DNA from 4 places in the Rhizobium acidisoli genome. Region 4 is predicted to be linked to each of the others. Evidence: riboswitches for the same ligand, from Rfam matches in the RefSeq annotation. Region 4 holds a riboswitch; each other region holds the start of a gene.

Region 1 (3,120 bases), 1.5 Mb from region 4:
AGCCGCCGATATCGATGGTGAAATCGCCATGGGTGAGCAGCCTTGCGATCAGGGTGGAAACGAGGGCCGAGACGACCACAGGGGTCAGCGAGACGATCGTATAGGTGCCGATGATCAGCTCGAAGGCATAGAAGGCGCCGGTCAGCGGCGCGTTGAAGGCGGCGGCGATTGCGCCGGCTGCGCCGCAGCCGACGAGGACGCGGAGATCCGAGCGGCGAAGCTGCAGCTTCAGGCCGAGTTTCGAGGCGAGGCCGGCGGCAAGCTGGGTATAGCCGGCCTCCAGGCCGACGGAGGCGCCGAAACCGTTGGAGATCAGGTTCTGCACCGCGACGATAATGCTGTCGGTCAAGGACAGGCGGCCGCCATGCAGCGCATTGGCCTCGATCGGGTCGACCATCGGCTTCTTGCGGCGTTTGGCCAAAATGAAGAGCAACAGGCCGAGCAACATGCCGCCGATGACCGGGGCGGTGAGCAGCAGCAGCTTGTCGTCGATAACCGACGAGCTCAGCCTTTCGCTGTCGGCGATACCGAAGACCAGCTGATGCAGTTCATTGGAGACGAAGCTCATGCCGGTCACGGCAAGACCGGAAGCAATGCCGACGACAGCACCCGCCAGAGACAGACCGACTTCGCTACGGCGGGTCAGCGCCCGCAGCCGTCTCGGATCGAAGAAAACACGCAGCGCTCGGAACCGGCGCCGATCCAATTTCATAAGCATGGCAAGACAACTAGGCAGGAAGAGACCCGGTCAAGGGCGAAGGTGCAGTCCGCATGCGACGCAATTGCGGCGAAAAGCCGGCGCGTAGGTCAAATATTTATGACGTAAGCCTCTGATAAATGACGATATTCCTGGTCGAGTAAGTCGTGTTTCAGTGAGCGTGCCTGCCTTGCCGCCGATGGCCGACCGCCAAGGCCGGTTGACTTCACTCTTGAGCTTGCCTAACCATCCCTCAACGGATGGTCATCTGACCATCCTCGGATATTAACGGATGGTTCCGGATCGGCGTTACGCCTTCCGGATGAAAAGGGAATGTGACGGGGCGGACCCACACCGGGCGCCTTCATCACAGCCGACCCCGCGACTGTAGAGCGGTCAGGGTCTTCCATCCGGCATCGAGCTCTTCCGGCTGGCAGCTTGCAATCGTGCAGGCAGGCGGGACGGGCGACATGCCGGAAAAGCCACTGGACATGCATGGTGATCAACCGGGGTCGGACGCCTCCATTTCTACGAATCGTCCACCTTTTCACCGATGCAGCCGGGAAGGCGAGGCAGATCCGCCGGCACGATCAGGGGCGACCGGTTTCCGGTCCGCCCCGATCGCGGCCGACAACCGCGAGCCAGGAGACCTGCCATTCGTGCCGGGCGAAAAGCCCAACCCTGGGCAAGAGACCCGCTGCCAGCACGGAGGTTGTTTTGGCTGAACGATTGAATTCGGCATGGCTTGGTGCGGTCAATGGCGCAACGGGTTGGACGAGGGGGCCATACGGCTCGCAATTTATTGTCCTTCGCTTGCGCTATGCGCATTCGCTTCTATCGTCGCTCACCCCCTCATCCGGCTGCCGCCACCTTCTCCCCGATGGGGAGAAGAGGTACGTGGCGACGCCTCGGTCCCTCTCCTGCCACTGCGATCAGAGAGACGGTCAAAGACAAAAGCTTGCTCCCTCTTCTCCCCAGCGGGGAGAAGGTGGCCCGAAGGGTCGGATGAGGGGGGCGGCACGGCGGGCCCTATCCTGCCAAAGGGCGGCGCTCACATGACGGTTGGCCCGATCACTACAGTCTTCATCCTCGGCGGCGCACGCTCCGGCAAATCCCGCTTTGCCGAATCCCTCGTGGTTTCAAGCGGCCTCAACCGCCACTATCTCGCGACCGGGCGGGCCTGGGACGAGGAGATGCAGGCGCGCATTGCCCAACACAGGGCCGATCGCGGCCCATCATGGACGACGCATGAGGAGCCGCTCGATCTCGTCGGCAAGCTCGCCGCCATCGATGGTGAGGACCGCGTCGTGCTGATCGACTGCCTGACGCTCTGGGTTACCAATCTGATGATGGAGCAGCGCGATATGGCCGGAGAATTTTTGGCGCTCGCCGATTATTTGCCGCGGGCAAAGGCGCGGCTTGTTTTCGTTTCCAACGAGGTCGGCCTTGGCATCGTGCCGGACAATCGGATGGCGCGGGATTTTCGCGATCATGCCGGCCGGCTCCACCAGATGATCGCGGCAAAGGCCGCCGAAGTCTATTTTATCGCGGCAGGCCTGCCGCTGAAAATGAAGGGTTAAATCCATGAACCAGCAAAAGATTCCCGCAACCGTCATCACCGGCTTCCTCGGCGCCGGCAAGACGACGATGATCCGCAATCTGCTGACCAATGCCGGCGGCAAAAAGATCGCGCTGATCATCAATGAATTCGGCGATCTCGGTGTCGACGGCGAGGTGCTGAAGGGCTGCGGCGCGGAGAACTGCAGCGAGGATGATATCATCGAGCTGACCAATGGCTGCATCTGCTGCACCGTTGCCGACGATTTCATTCCGACGATGACGAAGCTTCTGGAGCGCGAACAGCGGCCCGACCATATCGTCATCGAAACCTCGGGCCTCGCTCTGCCGCAGCCGCTGGTCGCCGCCTTCAACTGGCCTGACATTCGCACCCAGGTGACCGTCGACGGCGTCATCACGGTGGTCGACAGCGCGGCTGTCGCCGCCGGCCGTTTCGCCGATGACCATGATGCCGTCGAGGCGGCGCGCAGCGAGGATCAATCGCTCGATCACGAGAGCCCGATCGAGGAACTGTTCGAGGACCAGCTCACCTGCGCCGATCTCATCGTGCTCAACAAGACCGACCTGATCGACGTGGCCGGCCTTGGCCGGGTGCGCGACGAGGTCGCCGCCCGCACCCAGCGCAAGCCGGTGATGATCGAGGCGAAAAACGGCGAGGTGCCGGCCGGCATCCTGCTCGGCCTCGGCATCGGCACGGAGGACGATATCGCCAACCGCAAATCCCATCACGAACTGGAGCATGAGGACGGCTCGCCGCACGATCATGACGAATTCGACAGCTTCGTCGTTGAGCTCGGCCCCGTTGCCGATCCGGCCGGCTTTGTCGAGGCGCTGAAGAGCATCAT
Region 2 (3,120 bases), 1.7 Mb from region 4:
CCGGCACGCCCTACAGCGCCATGAAGAACGCCTTCGCCTACAAAAGCCGCGCGCCCGGCGAGAAAAACGCCTGCGCCTGCAATCTCACCGCCTATTACGACGAGATGCGCGGCAAGCAGGCGATCAGCCAGCCGCCGCAGCAGGGATCGATCACCACCATCCGGACCAATCCGCCGGTGAAGGATACAGCGGCAGCCGCCGCGCCGCAGCCATCGGTTCCGGAGCGTCCCTACGACCCCACGCAGAATAAGGTCCGCCAGGTCGGCCCGCAATTCCTCGCCGGCGACCAGGGCTCGATCGACCTTGCCAATCCTGCCGCACCTGGCCCCCAACCGCAGCAGTAGCAGCCGCAGCAGCAGTGATCGCTACCTCTCGCTCCTTCCCCAGCCATCATGGAAGACGAGTTCCTCGAGCGGCAGCCGCTGCCGCCAGCCTTTGACCGAGAGTTCCGGCTGGTCGTAGAGCCGGTCGACGAAACCGGCGCAGAGCCAGGCAACCACCTCGATATGCTCAGGGATGCCGAGAATGGTCTTCAAGTCGGCTTCGTGAAAGATGCTGACCCAGCCAATGCCGACCCCTTCGGCGCGGGCCGCCAGCCAGAGATTCTGAATGGCGCAGACTGTGGAATAGCTGTCCATCCGCGGATTGTGCGTGCGCCCCAGCACCACGCTGCCGCTGCGGGTGGGATCGCAGGTCACGCAGATGCCGAGCGGCGCCTCTGTTATGCCTTCGAGCTTGAGGGAGCGATAGGCCTGCCGCCGCTCGCCCTCAAACATCAGTGCCGCTTCCTCGTTGGCCTTGGCAAAGGCATCGCGGATTCGGGCTCGCACAGTTGGACTTTTCACCAGAATGAAATTCCACGGCTGCATGAAGCCGACGGAGGGTGCGTGATGGGCGGCCGTCAGCAGCCGTTCCACCACGTCGTCGGGCAAGGGCTCGGGCAGGAACTGGCTGCGAACATCGCGTCGCGTCATGATCGCATGATAGACAGCCTCGCGTTCGGCCAAAGAAAAACCGGACGCCACTGACATGGCATCCTCATCAAAGGGTCGCATCGTCAAATCCCCAACAACGCAACCGCCCGCCGTCCGCGCGGGTTGGGTCTATCTTGCCAGGCCGGTCTTCTGACTCGGCGTCACCCGTCTGCCGCAGCCTTCCCGGCGAAAACCAGTGGCATGATGAGCGGCAGACGTCAGCCTTACAGCGTTGGGCACGTTCCGGTCTTGCACCGGATTCCCGATTCTCCCGCTTGAAAAGCGGGCACCTGACGGCGCATCTATTTCAGCAAACCGGCCCTGCGGCAAGCGGCCTCATGCCGCATTCACCCGTATGTGACATCGATCGCGTGGACAGCTGCGCATCGCTGCCGTAGAAACGAACAGATCCCAACCGACGCCCGTGGCGCCGCAACTTTCCTCTTTGCACCCCGGTTGCCCGTGCCCCGCCTGACACCCATGATCCTTGCGGTCGCCCTGTTCATGGAACAGATGGATTCGACCGTCATCGCCACCAGCCTGCCGGCGATCGCCGCCGATATCGGCACCTCGCCGATCGCGCTGAAGCTTGCTGTCACCAGCTATCTCGTGGCGCTGGCGATCTTCATCCCGATCAGCGGCTGGATGTCCGATCGTTTCGGCGCGCGCAACATCTTCCGTTTGGCGATCTTCGTCTTCATGATCGGCTCGGTCGCCTGCGCCTTTTCCAATTCGATCGCGGCCTTCGTCGTCTCGCGCCTGATCCAGGGCGCCGGCGGCTCGATGATGACGCCGGTCAGCCGCCTGCTGCTGGTCCGGGGAACGCCGCGCCACGAACTCGTCGATGCCATGGCCTGGCTCACCATTCCCGCACTGATCGGCCCGATCATGGGGCCGCCGATCGGCGGTTTCCTCACCACCTATCTCAGCTGGCACTGGATCTTCTGGATCAATGTCCCGATCGGCGTGCTCGGCATCTTCCTCGTCACGCGTTTCCTGCCGGCGGTCGAGCCGCGCAGTCCGCGGCCGATGGATTTTCCGGGCTTCTTCCTTTGCGGCATCGGCTTTTCCGGCTTCGTTTTCGGCCTGTCGGTGATCAGCCTGCCGGCCGTGCCCGTCATCTACGGCTATGTCACGGTGGCCGTCGGCATCCTTGCCGGCCTCCTCTATCTCCTGCATGCCCGCCGCACGCCCTATCCGCTGCTCGATCCGAAAATGTTCCGTTACCCGATGTTCCGGGCGGCGATCCTCGGCGCCTCGAATTTCCGCATGGGGCTCGGCGCCCTGCCCTTTCTGATGCCGCTGATGCTCCAGCTCGGCTTCGGCCTGACGCCGCTGCAATCGGGCTCAGTCACCTTCGTCAGCGCGCTCGGCTCCATGGGGTCGAAATTTGCCGCCTCGCGCACCTTCAATGCCTTCGGCTTCCGTACCGTCATATCGATCACCACCTTGCTGGCGGCAATCTGCCTCGGCATCAACGGCTTCTTCACCGCTGAAACGCCGCTGCCGCTGATCATGGCCTGCCTGCTGATCGGCGGCCTTTTCCGCTCAATGGCCTTTTCGGGCGTCAACGCCATGGCCTTCGGCGATGTCGATGATGCCGACAGCAGCCAGGCGACCGCGATCAACGCCGTTGCCCAGCGTATCTCCATGGCGATGGGCGTGGCGATCGCCGGCGGCATCCTCGAAATTTCGAGCAGCTTTCACGGAGGCAGGCTGCTGGTCTCGGATTTTCACACCGCCTTCTTCAGCGTCTCGGCGATTTCGGCGCTCGCCTGCATCACCTTCCTGCGCCTGCCGCGCGATGCCGGCGCCGAATTGACCACGCGCCGCCGCAAACGCCACCAGCCCGAGCCCGAAGAGGCGATCGCGGAAAACAGCTGATCAAGCCAAATCGCCCGGCCGGGACGGCGGCGAAATCAGGCGCGTGTGCTCCGGCATCCCATTCTACTTTATGATTTATTCACACATCAAAGACACACTGCGTCTGCGCGTTTTGGGTCGCTATCAGGACATGGGCATGAGCGCTCGTGATGTGACCGTCAGCGTGGATGCCCGTGTTGATACGCCGGTCGGGAACAGATCCGACTGAGCCGCAATTCCAGGCCCCGCGGAATGTTCCAATTTTTGAAAACGATGCCTCTGA
Region 3 (3,120 bases), 360 kb from region 4:
CTCGTACATGGCGAGGTCGGCCCGATGAGCGGCATCCTCCAGCGGTTCGGTTCCCTCGGCCCAGCGGTCGTAGCCGACGCTGGCGCCGACTTCGACGGCAAAACCATCGATATGGATCGGCCGGGTGACCGCCTGGATCAACAATTTGGCAAAACGCTCCTCGCGCTGCGCTGTCAGGGCAAAGGCGACAATGATGAATTCGTCGCCGCCGAAGCGATAGACGCAATCGGCATTGCCGAGCGCGCAGATCCTTCTGGCAACCTCGATGAGCAGAATATCGCCGCCCTTGTGGCCGACGAGATCGTTGACTTTCTTGAAGCCGTCGAGATCGACGGAGAAAAGCGTGACGTTCTGGTCCCACTCCTCGATCTGGTCCTCGTCGTCCTTGATCGGCCGTGACAGGATCTTGCGTTCGAAGGCGTAGCGGTTCGGCAGCTTGGTCAGATGGTCGTGAGTTGCGGTCCAATCGGCCTTCGCCTGGGCGGCGGCGCGCAGTTCCGTTTCCTTGCGCAGGTCGGCAATGCGCAGCACCGAATAGATGAAGCTCATGGCGCCGGCGATGCCGAGAGCCAGAACGAGTTTGTCGGCACCATATTCGCCGAAACCGGTCATGAAGAAGACAAGGCTGTCGTCAAGCTGCAAAAGCGCGCCGAGGAGCCAGAGAGTTATCCCAAGCCCGACGATCGATACGCATTGCCTTCCGGCCCTGCTCTGGAAAAACACCGGCATATGGCCTTCTCCATCTCCACCCTATGCCGAACTATCATGAAAGTCTGAAATGTTCGTTGAAACCAGAAGGCGAATTTTTGGGGACAGCAGCCTCTTGCTGCACCGTCGAGAGACGGACGCACTTCTGGTGACGCGGGGAACGGAAAAAACGAAGGCGAGCGTGCTGGTGCATCGCTCGCCCTTTCTCGTGTTTCAGGCGGTGACCATCAACAGCGGAACGCTGACGATGAGACCGACCAGAACCGTGATTGTGGCGACACGCATTAAACGCAGGCGACGCGTGCGCTCCCCACTCCAGTCATATGTCATGTCTTCCATCTCCTTGGGACAAGGAAGTAGTCCCGGCGAAACCGGGTTCAATAGAGATGACGCGATTTGCTTGTGTAAGGCTGGATAAGCATCAGGGATCGCTAATGCTGGAAACGCAGAGACCAGCGCCGTCCGTTGCTGGTCATGCGAATGACGGCGAGCGGCTCGACATCGATGAGCCAGAAGGAGGAGGGCGGTGCCTGGAGCACATGGGCTACCGCCGCTCGGATGACCGTGGCGTGGCTGATGGCGATCACATGGCCGCCGAGGGCGGATTCGTTGTCCATCCAGCTGGCGACGCGTGTTCGAAGATCAACAAGGCTCTCGCCTCCGTGAGGGGCGGCTTCCGGACTTGTCATCCAGGCCATGAGGTTCTCCGGCTCCTCGGCCTCGATCGCCGCGATCGACTTGCCGGCCCAGCGGCCATGATCGCAATCGCCAAGTGCAGGGTCTATGCGAGCTTGAAGGCCGAGCGCGTCGACAGTCTGGCGGGCACGCAAAGCCGGGCTTACGGCGATACGATCGGCGCGGGGCAGGGCGGTCATCCTGCCGGCTTCCTCCGTTGCCTTGGTTTCCAGCGGTTCGTCGATCGGAAACATGGCTTTGCGGCTCGCCGCCGTTGCACCATGGCAGATCCAGGTAAGGCGCGTGTTCATACAGTAGAGCAGCCCTTGGCCGGCAGGTGAAGTATCGTTGACAGTCTCTTCGGCGTGCAGATATAACCGGGCTGTTGCGGGTTTGGAAGCCGGTGGAAATCCGGCGCGGTCGCGCCACTGTGACCAGCGTGTCGAAGGTTTTTCGCGCTGGAAGTCAGACCTTACCGCACAAGCACTCTTTCGACTGAACGCGTCATTCCGGAGGAATACATGTCTGACACCACTTTCGCGCCCGTCGCGGCACCGGCACCGATCCCCGTAGGAGAAATCCTGCCCTGGGCGATCTTCGGCGGCCTGCTGATGCTCATCGCCATCTATTTCGTCGGCACCGAGGAAGGCGCGACCGCGCTGTTCAACGGCATGTATGTGCACGAATTCGTGCATGACGCCCGCCACCTCCTCGGCTTTCCCTGCCACTAAGGGGGATACTGACATGGTCGGAAATCTTCTACTTCGCGGCATGCTCGCGGGGCTGATCGCTGGCATTCTGGTTTTTGCTTTCGCCCATATCTTCGGCGAGCCGCTGGTCGATGCGGCAATCGCCTTCGAGGAGGCGAGCGCCCAGGCGGCCGGCGAAGCTGCCGAACCTGAAATCGTCAGCCGGGCCACACAGGCCGGTCTTGGCCTTTTCACCGGCGTCATGGCCTACAGCATTGCCGTCGGCGGGCTTTTCGCGCTCGCCTTCGCTTTCGTGCATGGCCGCGTCAGCAATCTTTCGGCGCGCGGCACCTCGGCGGTCATTGCCCTTGCCGCCTTCGTGGCGATCGTTCTCGTTCCCGCTATCAAATATCCGGCCAACCCGCCGGCGGTCGGCAATGCCGATACGATCGGCGTCAGGACTGAGCTGTTCTTCCTGATGATCGTCGTTTCGCTTGCTGCCCTGATTGCCGCGGTGGCGCTGTCGCGCCGTCTTTCCGAGCGTTTCGGCCCCTGGAACAGCGCGATCATCGCTGGCGTCGCCTATCTCGTCTTCATCGGCCTCGTGCTCTATTTACTGCCGCCGATCAACGAGGTGCCGGAGAACTTCTCGGCCATGGTGCTCTGGCGTTTCCGGACGACAACGCTCGCCATGCATGCGGTCCTCTGGGCAACACTTGGCCTTGCCTTCGGGGCGCTGGCGGAAAAGCGGCTTGCCGTGAAGGACGGGCAGCGGAGCCGGCCGGCGAGGGCCTTCTACTGAACGCATCGAGGGGCGCCGTTTTGCCGGCGCCCTTAGGTTTTCGTGCCACTATGAAAAGCTGCAGAACCATAACACTCCTGTCGACGGCTTTTGCCGCCGCTTTCTTTTGCCTGCCTGCTGAAAACGCCCTTGCTCATAGCCGCAACGCCGGCGGCAGCCATGCCGGCCTCGATATACCTGAAATCTCGCATGGAGAGATGGCGGTGATTTCGGACTATCGCGGCCGAATTATCGACCTGGCGTCCC
Region 4 (3,120 bases):
GGTCGGCGTCGCCGGCTGGAAGCGGCCGGAGATGATCTCGTCGACCATGTCGCGGGCAAGGGCCTCGTCGCCGCGCGCCAAAGTCAGCGCCACCATGCAGATGCGGTCCTCGTAGCGCTCGAGATAGCGCTTTCCGTCAAAGGTCTTCAGCGTATAGCTGGTGTAATATTTGAAGGCGCCGAGGAAAGTCGGGAACCGGAACTTCCTGGCATAGGCCTGGTCGAACAGGTCGCGGACGAAATTGAAGGAATATTGGTCGAGAACCTCCTGCTCGTAATAGCCCTCGGTCACGAGGTAATCGAGCTTTTCCCTCAGATTGTGAAAGAACACGGTGTTCTGGTTCACATGCTGCAGGAAATACTGCTTCGCCGCCATGCGGTCCTTTTCGAGCTGGATCCTGCCCTCATCGTCATAGAGGTTCAGCATGGCGTTCAGCGCGTGATAGTCGAGCGTTTCCACCGCTTTCAAAGGGCGTTCGCCGGCGGGATGAGCAAAACTGTTATGCGGTTTTGCACCCGCATCCCGCGTCAGAGTTGTTCCCGTGTCCAAAATCGTTCCATTCCGTGTTTGACGTTGGCGACATCCTCCTCCGTGCCCATGAGCTCGAACCTGTAGAGGTACGGCACCCGGCATTTCTGCGAGATCACGTCGCCGGCGAGCCCGTATGTCTCGCCGAAATTGCTGTTGCCCGCGGCAATCACGCCACGAATGTGTCCTCGGTTCTCCGCATCGTTCAAGAAACGGATCACCTGCTTGGGAACGGCGCCCTTTATGATCCCTGGGCCGTCGCCGCCGCTATAGGTCGGCACGACAAGCACGAAGGGTTCGCGGATATGGAACGCATCCGCACCGCCCGCCGGAATGCGCGCCGCGCGCAGTCCGAGCCTGGCAACGAAGCGATGGGTATTTTCGGATCGGCTGGAATAATAGACGATCAGCCCCATCGCCTTTTTCCTCGGTCAGGAGAGCGCGCTGATCATATCGGGGCGGAAACCCGCCCAATGCCGCTCGCCGGCGATCACGACCGGCGCCTGCATGTAGCCGAGGCTGCGGACACGATCGAGCGCTTCGGCATCCTCGGAGATATCGACGATGTCGTAATCGACGCCCAGACGGTCGAGGGCGCGATAGGTGGCAGTGCATTGGACGCAGGCGGGTTTGCTGTAGACGGTAACGCTCATCATGTTCCTCGTGATGTCAAAGAATTCAGGACGCAAGACAGGGATCGGGCGCCTTGTGGCGTCCGGGTCAATGCTTGATGGTGATCTGGCAAGTCGGCGCTTTAGACGCCTGAGACGATCGGGATTAGCGCGGGCGGCGGCCTTGATATTCTGAACATGACTTCAACCCCGAAGTGCTCATGCGGACGTTCGGGCAGCGCAACAGGCGCGGATCATTCCGCTGTCATGCACGCGACCTTCCGGACACCCCGCCCGTGGACATCTAGTTCAAGGCAGGTCTCCTGGCTTGCGGGTCGAAGCACCCTGCCCCAGCCTTCCCGAGGCATCATGCCTCAGTGACCTGAAATCGGACAGTTGCTCGCCGCTTACAGTTGCGGGGGCAGCTCCGGCCTTGCTGCGCCGTCATGGCGAAACGCACCGTATTCCCGTCTTAGCCCGCGATCCGACACGAATCGAAGGAACCTTGAACACTAGATATAGTACGCGAATCCAAAATCACGTCAACGGATGGTTTGTGCGTTGCGTTACGGCAAGTTTGAAATCACTACGTTCCTGTGAAAAACATGGATAACGAAGGCTTAAGCAAACAGGCTGTGAAGAAGGCCGGAACGAAGAGAGCCGGCTTGTAGCCGGCTCTACGATTGTCGATTCCCGATCAGCCGCATCGTCGCTGCGAATAGGGTTTATCCCTTGACCTGAAGCAGCCTAAGCGCATTGATCGTCACCAGCACGGTGGCGCCGGTATCGGCGAGAATTGCCGGCCAGAGACCGGTGATGCCGGCAATCGTCGTCACCAGGAACACCGCCTTCAGTCCCAGCGCGATGCTGATATTCTGCAGGATATTGCGCATCGTCCGTTTGGACAGCTCGATCATCCGCGCCACGTCGCCGACGCGCCCGTGGAGAACGGCGGCATCCGCAGTTTCCAGCGCCACGTCGGTGCCGCCGCCCATGGCGATGCCGATATCGGCGGCAGCCAGCGCCGGAGCATCATTGATGCCGTCGCCGACCTTGGCGACGATGAAGCCCTGGCGCTTCAATTCACCGACGACCCGCTGCTTATCCTCAGGCATCATCTCGCCGCGCCAGTCGATGCCGAGCATGCCGGCAACGGCTGCTGCCGTCCGCTTGTTGTCGCCCGTCAGCATCATCGCCTTGACGCCGGCCGACTTGAGCGTGGAAAGCCCGGCCTTGGCATCCTCGCGCGGCTCGTCGCGCATGGCGATCAGGCCGGCCGCGACACCGTTGACGAGCAGCACCGACACGCTCTTGCCCTCGTCGTTCAGCACAGTAATGCGTGCATCCTTGTCGCCATCGAGTGCTCCGCGCTCACGGGCAGCGGACGGTGACAGCAGATCCAGCGTCTCGCCGCCGACATTGCCGCTGACGCCCTTGCCCGGCAGCGCCTCCAGCTCGAAGGCCGGCGGCACGGGGACGCCGTCGGCCTTGGCGCGGTTGAGGATCGCCAGCGCTAGGGGATGGCTGGAACCCTGCTCCAGCACCGCCGCGCGCGACAAGACCTGCGCCTCACTCAATCCGAAGGAAACGATGTCGGTCACCTGAGGCTTGCCTTCGGTTAGCGTGCCTGTCTTGTCGAAGGCGACCATCGTCACCTTGCCGAGCGTTTCCAATACCGCGCCGCCCTTCATCAGCAGCCCGCGCCGCGCGCCTGCTGAAAGCGAGGCGGCAATCGCCGCCGGCGTCGAGATGACAAGCGCGCAGGGGCAACCGATCAGCAGAATGGCAAGGCCCTTATAGACCCATTCGCTCCATGAGCCGTCGAAGAGGAGCGGCGGAACGACCGCGACCAGTGCGGCAACCACCACCACGCCGGGCGTGTAATAACGCGAGAACCGATCGATGAAACGTTCCGTCGGCGCCTTCGATTCCTGTGCCACTTCCACCAGCTTGACGACGCGGGCGATGGTATTGTCGACAG

Evidence for each region. Region 4 has a riboswitch for cobalamin ahead of nrdH (glutaredoxin-like protein NrdH). Riboswitches for the same ligand answer to the same signal wherever they lie in the genome.
Region 1: another riboswitch for cobalamin. It lies ahead of cobU (bifunctional adenosylcobinamide kinase/adenosylcobinamide-phosphate guanylyltransferase); the one in region 4 lies ahead of nrdH (glutaredoxin-like protein NrdH).
Region 2: another riboswitch for cobalamin. It lies ahead of bluB (5,6-dimethylbenzimidazole synthase); the one in region 4 lies ahead of nrdH (glutaredoxin-like protein NrdH).
Region 3: another riboswitch for cobalamin. It lies ahead of CO657_RS16300 (CbtB domain-containing protein); the one in region 4 lies ahead of nrdH (glutaredoxin-like protein NrdH).

What each region holds. Positions count from the first base shown of each region.
Region 1 covers NZ_CP034998.1:2,195,766-2,198,885, reverse strand. Annotated here, with positions in the region: gene CO657_RS10905 (chloride channel protein) at 1-718, opposite strand, end outside; cobalamin riboswitch at 979-1,369, shown strand; gene cobU (bifunctional adenosylcobinamide kinase/adenosylcobinamide-phosphate guanylyltransferase) at 1,753-2,277, shown strand; gene cobW (cobalamin biosynthesis protein CobW) at 2,282-3,120, shown strand, end outside.
Region 2 covers NZ_CP034998.1:2,021,843-2,024,962, forward strand. Annotated here, with positions in the region: gene CO657_RS10020 (DUF2865 domain-containing protein) at 1-344, shown strand, start outside; gene bluB (5,6-dimethylbenzimidazole synthase) at 366-1,055, opposite strand; cobalamin riboswitch at 1,098-1,283, opposite strand; gene CO657_RS10030 (DHA2 family efflux MFS transporter permease subunit) at 1,437-2,858, shown strand; gene CO657_RS10035 (methyl-accepting chemotaxis protein) at 3,090-3,120, shown strand, end outside.
Region 3 covers NZ_CP034998.1:3,319,257-3,322,376, reverse strand. Annotated here, with positions in the region: gene CO657_RS16310 (putative bifunctional diguanylate cyclase/phosphodiesterase) at 1-729, opposite strand, end outside; gene CO657_RS16305 (histidine phosphatase family protein) at 1,140-1,694, opposite strand; adenosylcobalamin (AdoCbl) riboswitch at 1,750-1,892, shown strand; gene CO657_RS16300 (CbtB domain-containing protein) at 1,905-2,114, shown strand; gene CO657_RS16295 (CbtA family protein) at 2,128-2,874, shown strand; gene CO657_RS16290 (hypothetical protein) at 2,925-3,120, shown strand, end outside.
Region 4 covers NZ_CP034998.1:3,683,389-3,686,508, forward strand. Annotated here, with positions in the region: gene nrdE (class 1b ribonucleoside-diphosphate reductase subunit alpha) at 1-549, opposite strand, end outside; gene nrdI (class Ib ribonucleoside-diphosphate reductase assembly flavoprotein NrdI) at 528-944, opposite strand; gene nrdH (glutaredoxin-like protein NrdH) at 960-1,181, opposite strand; cobalamin riboswitch at 1,436-1,662, opposite strand; gene CO657_RS17980 (heavy metal translocating P-type ATPase) at 1,865-3,120, opposite strand, start outside.